3 regions of the Pseudomonas sp. PDM14 genome follow, and region 3 is predicted to be linked to each of the others. Evidence: predicted binding sites of a transcription regulator. Region 3 holds the regulator's gene; each other region holds the start of a gene.
What was found. The regulator LexA, encoded in region 3, represses DNA repair genes until DNA is damaged. The targets are predictions, from matches to a motif close to CTGTNTNNNNANACAG.

Region 1 (3,273 bases), 790 kb from region 3:
GGTCTGCGTCGATACCGGCGATGTCATCGAGTTCTTCGATCCGGAAATCGAGAAGCTGCAGAAAGAGATCGTCAAGAAGCACGGTTTCGAACTGGTCGATCACAATCTGGTGCTCTACGTGCGCCAGAAAAGCAAGTGATTCGAGCTGAATGAAAAAGGCGCCCAAGGGCGCCTTTTTCATGTCGACGAATCGGCTCAGTGTTGCGCGCTGGCGACCATTCTGCGGGCGTGCTGCAACGATTCGTCCGTGAGGTCGACGCCGCCGAGCATGCGCGCTACTTCTTCGATGCGCTGCACGTTGTCGAGGTTGGCCACCGCCGTGCGGGTTTCCTCGCTGTCGCGCTGCTTGTGCACGAACAGGTGTTGATGGCCCTGTGCGGCGACCTGCGGCAGGTGTGTGACGGTCAGCACTTGGCCGCGTTCGCCTAAGCGGCGCAGCAGTTGCCCGACCACTTCGGCGGTCGGGCCACCGATGCCGACGTCGACTTCGTCGAACACCAGGGTCGGCACGCGCGAGGTCTGTGCGGTGATGACCTGGATCGCCAGGCTGATGCGTGACAGCTCACCGCCCGAGGCGACCTTGGCCAGCGGTTTGATCGGTTGGCCGGGGTTGGCGCTGACCAGAAACTCCACCTGCTCCAGACCATGTGGCTGCGGTTCGTCCGCGTTGCCTGTCTGCAGTTCGATGCTGAAGCGCCCGCCGGGCATGCCCAGGCTCTGCATCTCGTCCTGCACGGCTGCGGCCAGGCGCGTGGCGGCCTGTTGGCGTAGCTGGCTGAGTTCTGCGGCCTTCTCCTGGAAGTGGCGAGCGTAGGCGGCGAGCTCTTCGCTGAGGCGTTCGGTGGCCTGGTCGTCGGCGTTGAGGCTTTCGAGCTCCTCGAACAACCGTTGTTGCAGTTCGCCGAGCTCGGTCGGCTGGATGCGGTGCTTGCGCGCCAGGGTATAGATGACGTCGAGGCGCTCCTCGAGTTGCTGTTGGCGTTGTGGGTCGGCATCGAAATGGTCGAGGAAGCGGTTCAGTTCGCCGATCGCCTCTTCTACCTGAATCTGCGCGCTGGCCAGCAGGTTGGTGGCTTCGCCCAGGGCGCTTGGCTGGTTGCTGAATGCGGTCAGGCGATTGAGGCTGGCGGTCAGGGCGGAGAGCACGTTGCCCGCATCGTTCTCGCTGCACAGTTCCAGTACCTGGCGGCAGGCGCCGAGCAGTTGTTCGGAGTTGCTCAGAGTCTTGTGTTCCTGCTCCAGTTGCTCCAGTTCGTTTTCGCCCAGGGCCAGGTTGTCGAGTTCTTCGAGCTGATAGCTGAGCAACTGATGGCGGGCGCGCTGCTCGTCGCTGGTCGAGGTCAGGCGTTGCAGTTCCTGGCGGGTCTGGCGCCAGCGCTGGGCGGCGAGGTGCACCTGGCGCGCCAGTTCCTGGCTGCCAGCATATTCGTCGAGCAGGCGGCGGTGGGTCTCCGGCTTGAGCAGCGATTGGTGCTCGTGCTGGCTGTGGATGTCGATCAGCAGCTCGCCCAACGCCTTGAGGTCGCCGAGCGGGCAGGGGCTGCCATTGATGTAGCCGCGCGAGCGCCCTTCGCTGGTGATGACCCGGCGCAGGATGCACGGGCCGTCGTGGTCCAGGTCGCGCTCGCCGAGCCAGGTGCGCGCTTCGGGAATATCGTCGAGGTCGAAGCTGGCGAGAATGTCGGCCTTGTCGGCGCCGGGGCGCACCACGCCGCTGTCGGCACGATCGCCGAGGGCCAAGCCCAAGGCGTCGAGCATGATCGACTTGCCTGCACCGGTTTCCCCGGTGATCACCGACATGCCGCGCTGCAGCTCGAGATCCAGGTGTTCGACGATGGCGTAGTTGTGAACCGACAGGTGCACCAGCATGGAATGCGCTCCCGAAAAGATTGGCCGTTCAGTATTTCGCTGGCTGGCAGGATGCCGAGCTTTTGTGCTGGCTATTTATACAGTGTTTTGTTTTGCCCTGACAATAACCCTTGAAACCTTGTGTTTGGGCCCCATATAGGCGGCATAAGCGCGGGCCATGACCCGCTGTCGCATTAACAGGAGGACCTAATGGCTGACGAACAGACCCTCGATACGCAGAACCCGCAAGACCATCCCGCAACCGAAGGCGTCGCCGGTGAAGACTTGGGCGCACGCGTGCTGGCGCTCGAAGAACAGCTGGCCGCCGCGCAGGATCAGTCGCTGCGCGTTGCTGCCGATCTGCAGAACGTGCGCCGCCGTGCCGAGCAGGACGTGGAGAAGGCGCACAAGTTCGCGCTGGAAAAATTCGCCAATGACCTGCTGCCGGTTGTCGACAGCCTGGAGCGTGGCTTGGAGCTGTCCAGCCCCAATGACGAGTCGATCAAGGCCGTGCGTGAAGGCATGGAGCTGACCCTCAAGCTGTTCCACGACACGCTCAAGCGTTACCAGATCGAAGCGGTCGATCCGCATGGTGCCCCGTTCAACCCGGAGCACCATCAGGCGATGGCCATGGAAGAGAGCACCCATGTCGAGCCGAACTCCGTGCTCAAGGTGTTCCAGAAGGGCTACCTGCTCAGCGGCCGCCTGTTGCGTCCGGCCATGGTGGTCGTGAGCAAAGCGCCCAGCGCGCCGCCGCCGTCGATTGACGAGCAGGCTTGAAATCGGCCGGTTGGCCCCCATCTGTTTAGTCAAGCGAATCAAGCTACGCGGCCCAAAGCAGCGGGCCGCGCTAAAACCAAGTTTTGGAGAGAATGAAATGGGCAGAATCATCGGTATCGACCTGGGGACCACCAACTCCTGCGTCGCTATTCTGGAAAACGGTAACGTCAAGGTCATCGAAAACGCCGAAGGCGCGCGTACCACGCCGTCGATCATCGCGTACGCCAACGACGGCGAAATCCTGGTCGGCCAGTCCGCCAAGCGTCAGGCGGTGACCAACCCGCACAACACCCTGTACGCGGTAAAGCGCCTGATCGGCCGCCGCTTCGACGAAGACGTCGTGCAGAAAGACATCAAGATGGTGCCGTACAAGATCGCCAAGGCTGACAACGGTGACGCCTGGGTCGAAGTGAATGGCCAGAAGATGGCGCCGCCGCAGATCTCCGCGGAAGTGCTGAAGAAGATGAAGAAGACCGCCGAAGACTATCTCGGCGAGGCCGTGACTGAAGCGGTCATCACCGTGCCGGCCTACTTCAACGACAGCCAGCGCCAAGCGACCAAGGACGCCGGCCGTATTGCCGGTCTCGAGGTCAAGCGCATCATCAACGAGCCGACCGCGGCTGCACTGGCCTATGGCATGGACAA
Region 2 (3,273 bases), on a different contig from region 3:
ACCGGCCACTGGGGTTGTTGAGGAATCAGCCGTGGCCTTGCTGATTCCCAGGTCCTTTAACGGTGACCTCGGCGCCCCGTCGGCATCCGCCGGGCGGAACGCCAGCATGCGCAGCAGGACCATCTCGAAGCCGCCGCGCGGCTCTGGCGCCAGGGGCAGGTCACGGCGACCGATCAACCCCATCTGGTAGTAGAACTGCACATCTTCGGCAGGCAGCGCCTGGGCCAGGGCCAGCACGCGATCACGGTCGCCCTGGCCATTGTCCACCGCTTCCGGCAACGCCTGGGCAACAGCCACGCGGTGCAGCACATTGAGCATTTCGGAAAGCACGCCGTTCCAGTCCGGGCCCTGCTCGGCCAGGTGACGCACGGCTTCGAGCAGCGCGCGGGCATCACCTTCGAGCAGCGCGTGCAGCACGCCGTAGACTTGACCGTGATCGAGCGTGCCGAGCATCGAACGCACATCGGTCGCCAGCACCTTGCCTTCACCGAAGGCGATGGCCTGGTCGGTGAGGCTCATGGCGTCACGCATCGAACCATCGGCGGCGCGGCCGAGCAGCCACAGGGCGTCTTCCTCGAACGGGATGCTCTCGGCGGTCAGCACGTGGGTCAGGTGCTCGACCACGCGCTCCGGCGGCATGTTCTTCAGGGAGAACTGCAGGCAGCGCGAGAGGATAGTGACCGGCAGCTTCTGCGGATCGGTGGTAGCCAGCAAGAACTTGACGTGGGGCGGCGGCTCTTCGAGGGTCTTGAGCAGCGCGTTGAACGAGTGCGTGGAGAGCATGTGCACTTCGTCGATCAGGTAGACCTTGTAGCGACCGCGGCTGGGTGCGTACTGCACGTTTTCCAGCAGCTCACGGGTGTCTTCGACCTTGGTGCGGCTGGCGGCGTCGACTTCGATCAGGTCGACGAAGCGGCCCTCGTCGATCTCCCGGCACACCGAACAGGTGCCGCAGGGGGTCGAGCTGATGCCGGTTTCGCAGTTCAGGCACTTGGCGATGATCCGCGCGATGGTGGTCTTGCCCACGCCGCGAGTGCCGGTGAACAGGTACGCATGGTGCAGGCGCTGGCTGTCCAGGGCGTTGATCAGGGCCTTGAGCACATGAGTCTGGCCGACCATTTCGCGGAACGAGCGCGGACGCCATTTACGTGCAAGAACCTGATAACTCATCGAAAACCGTCGCAGCTGGAGGGCGGAAGGGGCTAATCCTAGCGGAGCACCGGGTAAATTGCATCCGCGCTGCGACCGCACGCCGAAACTCCACTGATCGGCCGCACTTGCACGCCAGTGGCTGCGCCAATTACTGTATTTATATACAGTAATTTCGAGCTTGAGCCATGCAGCACATTGTCATCTTCCCAACCCTGTCGCTGCGTTACGCCGACATCGTCGGACCCCGCTGATGGGTGCCGTAGTAGCCCTGGATGCCCTACTCGATGCGCGGCGCATCTGGAAAGGCCAGCACAGCGCGCCGCCACCCGGTAGCCAGCCGACCGGCCATGCCACGCTGGACGCTGCTCTGCCCAGCGGTGGCTGGCCAGACGCGGCATTGAGCGAGTTGCTGATCGCCGAGCCGGGCATCGGTGAACTGCAGCTGCTCTGGCCGACGCTCGCTCGTCTCAGCCAGACCCGCGAACGTGTAGTTCTGGTCGGCCCGCCTCACCTGCCCTACCCAGTCGCCTGGGAGGCGGCCGGTGTCGATTTGCGCCAGCTGCAGATCATTCAAGCCAGCGGCCGCGATGCACTGTGGGCAGCCGAACAATGCCTGCGCTCGGGCAGTTGCGGTGCGGTGCTGTGCTGGCCGCAACAGGCCGACGACCGCACCCTGCGCCGCTTGCAGGTCGCTGCGGAAACTGGCGCTACCCTGGCGTTCGCCTACCGGCCGTTACGCGAAGCAGTGAACCCTTCACCGGCGGCACTGCGCCTGGCGGTGGAAGCCAACCCGGCGCAACTGCGCGTGCTCAAGTGCCGTGGCGGGCTGGCGCCGGCGCGACCGATCCCGGCCGTCTGGCACTGAGGCGCGCATGCTCTGGGCCTGCATCCTGCTGCCACAACTGGCCATGGATGGCGTGCTGCGCCAGCGCGTCGACGCCGACGCACCGCTGGTGCTGCTCAGCGGTTCGGCGCAGCGCCGTGTACTGCAGGCGGTGAACCCGGCTGCCCGCGCTCTGGGCTTGAAGCCCGGCCAGGCATTGAGCGCGGCCCAGGCCCTGAGCCGCGACTTTGCCGCCGCCGAATACGACCTGGCGCAGATCGAGCGCTGGCGCCAGTTGCTGGCCGCCTGGGCCTATCGCTTCAGCTCGCAGGTCAGCCTCGATCATCCGCGTGCCTTGCTGCTGGAGGTGCAATCGAGCTTCAGTCTGTTCGGCCCCTGGCCGCGCTTCGAAGCACGCCTGCGCGAGGAGCTGGCCGCTCTGGGCTTTCGCCACCGCATCACTGCCGCGCCAAACCCGCTGGCCGCACGTGTGCTGGCCAACGCCCACGATGGCCTGCTGGTCGACAACGAGACCACGCTGCAGCCACTACTTGGACAACTGCCACTGGATCGCGCCGGCCTGCCCCGCGAGGTGGCGACCGCGTTCACCCGCATGGGCCTGCGTACGCTGCGCCAGGTCCTGGCCCTGCCACGCGATACCTTGGCCCGGCGCTTCCCCGCCGAGGTATTGCACCATCTCGACGTGCTGCACGGCACCCGGCCGCACGCACTGAATTTCTATCTGCCACCTGACCGCTTCGAGTCGCGCATCGAGCTGAACTTCGACGTCGAATCGCACCAGGCCCTGCTGTTTCCCGTGCGCCGCCTGACCGCCGACCTCGCCGCCTACCTGGCCGGGCGCGACAGCGGCGTACAGCGCTTCACCCTGCACCTGGAGCACCACGAGCGCGAAGACACCCAGCTCACGGTCGGCCTGCTCAGTGCCGAACGCGAACCGGCGATGCTCTTCGAGCTGACCCGCGGCCGTCTCGAGCACCTGCAACTGCCCGCACCCGTGCAGGCTCTGCGCCTGATCGCCCGCGACCTGCCGGCCTTCGTTCCGGAGCACCGCGAGCTGTTCAATGAACGGCCACAGCAATCCCTGCCCTGGGAGCAGTTGCGTGAACGTCTGCGCGCGCGTCTCGGTGACGAAGCCGTGCATGGTTTGCATGCCGTGGCCGACCACCGCCCCGAGTGCGCCTGGCGTGGAGCCAGTGCTAGCACGCCCCCGCCACCGATGAGCCACGCTCCGCGGCCGGGTTGGCTGCTAGGAGAGCCGATCCCGCTGCGCGGCGCAC
Region 3 (3,273 bases):
GGGGTCTTCGATATTGCGAGCAAACAGGATCAACCCGCCCACTTCCGGCTGGCGCAGGATTTGGCGGTCTTCGGCTGTCAGCCAGGTGCCCTGCACATCCAGCATCAGCGAGCCAAACAAGGGAGTCGTCACAGGAGTTCCTTAAGCGAGGTCGGCCACCGCCCACTCGGGGCAAGGCGCTTCATCGATGAGCACTGCGCAGTGCAGCGGTACGCGGGGAAACAGGTGCAGCAGGTCGGCGTTGCGCAGGCGCACGCAGCCATGGGAAAGCGGCACGCCCATCGGCTCGCTCTCGGGCGTGCCGTGCAGGTAGATGTAGCGGCGAAAGGTATCGACCTGGCCCAGGCGGTTGCGCCCGGGTTCGCAGCCACTGAGCCAGAGAATGCGGCTGAGGATCCAGTCACGCCCGGGGAATTGCTCGGCGAGCGCGGTAGACCAGACTTCGCCGGTCCAGCGCCGCCCGCGCAGCACCGCACCGAGCGGCAGACCCTCGCCGATCTTCACCCGGACCTGGTGCCGGCCGCGCGGTGTGCAGTTCGAACCACTCTGCTCACCTGGGCCATTCAGCGCCGTGGAAACCGGCAGACGCAATGACAGCTGCCCGCCGGCGAAGCCGTACAGGCACTGGTCAGCGATGGAGATATGCAGGAAATCGAGCGGGCGCATGGGCGGCTAGCTTAGCCGATCAGCCCGCTCGGGCACAGGGCGGCTCAGGCTTTTGCAGCAGCCTTGGTGCGGGGACGCAGTTGCGCGGAGGCCAGCGCTTCGTCGCTGACACCGGTTTCCGAGCGCATGCCTGCGGCCAGAAACGGCACCATCAAGCGCATAACCTGCTCGATTGAGGTATCCACGCCGAAATCGGTTTCCGCGATGGCACGCAAGGCCTTGATCCCGGACATGCTGAAAGATGCAGCGCCGAGCATGAAGTGCACACGCCAGAACAACTCCAGCGGCGGAATGCGCGGGGCGGCCTCGTGCAGCAATACCAGATAGCGGCGAAATACCTTGCCGTACATGTCTTCCAGATAGCGCCGCAGGTGGCCCTGGCTCTGACTGAAAGCCAGGCCCAGCAAACGCATGAAGATGGACAGGTCGTTGCCGCTGCGCGGCTTAACCGCCAGCGCCTGCTCGACCAGCATTTCCAGAAGCTCTTCCAGGCTCGCCTTGCTCTCGGGCTTGGCCTGGCGACGATCCAGCTCACGCTCGAGACTGACGCAGAATGGACCGAGGAAGCGTGAGAACACCGCCTGGATCAGGGCCTTCTTCGACCCGAAGTGATAATTGACCGCCGCCAGGTTGACCCCGGCCTTGCTGGTAATCAGGCGTAACGACGTTTCGGCAAAGCCTTTTTCCGCGAACAACTGCTCTGCAGCATCAAGAATGCGCTCAACAGTTTCTGACTGCGCCATGAGATTTCCACCAGACAAACACTTGTTTGAAACATACGTTTCAGCCTGCTGCCCTGTCAAGTCTGGCAGGCCCGTTCATGGCTGACTGGTCACATTTAACCACCAAAGCCGCGGTACCGCTTTCTTTGCCGCTTAAGGCCACAGAAAAGAATGGTTGCCAGTGGACATTCACTGTATATAATCACAGCAACTGTATAAAAAGACAGATGACGACCATGCTCAAACTAACGCCCCGCCAAGCTGAGATCCTCGCCTTCATCAAGTCCTGCCTGGAAGACAACGGTTATCCGCCGACCCGAGCAGAAATCGCCCAGAAGCTGGGATTCAAATCCCCCAACGCAGCTGAAGAACATCTCAAGGCACTGGCCCGTAAAGGCGCAATCGAGATGACCCCAGGAGCCTCCCGCGGCATTCGCATTCCCGGCTATGAACCGGAAGCGAGCGAAGAGGAAGGCCTGCCGATCATCGGCCGCGTTGCAGCTGGCGCACCGATCCTCGCTCAGCAGCATGTCGAGGAATCCTGCCAGATCAACCCGGGCTTTTTCCAACCCCGCGCCGACTACTTGTTGCGCGTGCGCGGCATGAGCATGAAGGACATCGGCATCTTCGACGGCGATCTGCTGGCAGTCCACACCACGCGCGAGGCCCGTAACGGCCAGATCGTGGTGGCGCGCATCGACGATGAGGTCACGGTCAAACGCTTCCAGCGCACCGGTAACAAGGTCCAGCTGATCGCCGAGAACCCGGACTTCGCCCCAATCGAAATCGATCTTGAAGAACAGGATTTGATCATCGAAGGCCTGAGCGTCGGCGTCATTCGCCGCTAACGTGACCCGCCATCAAGTAGTAAGGAGAGTTTCATGCAGTTCCCGCAGTCGCTGAACCGTTCGCAACTTCCGCTGTTTGAAGCTTTCCTGGGGCAGAACATGGTGCCGCTGCTGGTCGACACGCTTGAGTTGCCGGCCTGGATAGAGGAGCCCGAGTGCTTCAGCGAAATGAGCCTCAGCGGCTCCGCCGGGCACTGCCGCCTGCTACTGGGCCCGGTGCTGCGCGAACTCAGCCAGAATCAGGATGCGCGCTGGCTAACGCTGATCGCGCCGCCCGCCAGCCTGACCACAGCCTGGTTGCGTAGCGTCGGCCTCAACCTCGACCGCCTGCTGGTTCTGCAACCACGCACTGAGCAAAGCGCCATGGAGCTGGCTGGTGAGGCATTGCGTCTGGGCCGCAGCCACACCGTGGTCAGCTGGCTCGACCTGCAACCCGGACAGCGCAAAAGCCTGAGCAGCGCTGCCCGCCTGGGCAGTGCACAAAGTCTGAATATCCGTCTGGATTGAAAGAAGGCCGACTGCGGAGAGAGACTGACTGAAAGTTGCTAGGCAGCCAATGAATCAGCCTGAGAATGCGTACGACGATCAGTGCAGTACGCGCGGCTGATCATCCTGATCCGTTTCGCCTTCGGCCAGGCGCCCCGCCATCTGCACACCAACATTGAGCATGGCCTTGGCCACTTCGACATGATGGCCCTGCAGGAACGCCTTGGCGTCTGCCGAGAAATCCAGGGTCACCAGGGTTTCCTCATCCTCCGCACGACGCAGCGCAATGCGCCCATCGGGAAGCTCGACAATTTCCAGGAAGGATGTAGGCATGCGGGGTCTCCAATCAGGCGGCTAGTGTAACAGTCAGATCAGGGCAGCCGCTGCCCATCCATCCTTCCAGGCTCAGCACTCGCTGAGCGACTCACGGAAACGCAGGGCCAACTGCTTGAGTTGCTGGCGCCACGCTTCCATCGTTTCCCGCGACAACGCGGGCTCTTCATCAGCCAGGCTAACGGCCTGAATCAGCGGCAGCGTCGGATCGACCTTCG

Region 1: recN (DNA repair protein RecN) is a predicted target of LexA. The motif match lies at 1,937-1,952, and genes of this name have one in related genera.
Region 2: imuA (translesion DNA synthesis-associated protein ImuA) is a predicted target of LexA. The motif match lies at 1,304-1,319, and genes of this name have one in related genera.

Annotation. Positions count from the first base shown of each region.
Region 1 is NZ_JACVAQ010000001.1:1,218,597-1,221,869, reverse strand. Features, by position in the region: gene fur (ferric iron uptake transcriptional regulator) at 1-139, shown strand, start outside; gene recN (DNA repair protein RecN) at 196-1,869, opposite strand; gene grpE (nucleotide exchange factor GrpE) at 2,059-2,628, shown strand; gene dnaK (molecular chaperone DnaK) at 2,726-3,273, shown strand, end outside.
Region 2 is NZ_JACVAQ010000002.1:451,747-455,019, forward strand. Features, by position in the region: gene dnaX (DNA polymerase III subunit gamma/tau) at 1-1,170, opposite strand, end outside; gene imuA (translesion DNA synthesis-associated protein ImuA) at 1,403-2,017, shown strand; gene IB229_RS14750 (Y-family DNA polymerase) at 2,025-3,273, shown strand, end outside.
Region 3 is NZ_JACVAQ010000001.1:432,011-435,283, forward strand. Features, by position in the region: gene nagZ (beta-N-acetylhexosaminidase) at 1-120, opposite strand, end outside; gene IB229_RS01905 (L,D-transpeptidase) at 142-666, opposite strand; gene IB229_RS01910 (TetR/AcrR family transcriptional regulator) at 711-1,409, opposite strand; gene lexA (transcriptional repressor LexA) at 1,625-2,236, shown strand; gene sulA (SOS-induced cell division inhibitor SulA) at 2,270-2,743, shown strand; gene IB229_RS01925 (hypothetical protein) at 2,822-3,055, opposite strand; gene IB229_RS01930 (DUF6586 family protein) at 3,128-3,273, opposite strand, start outside.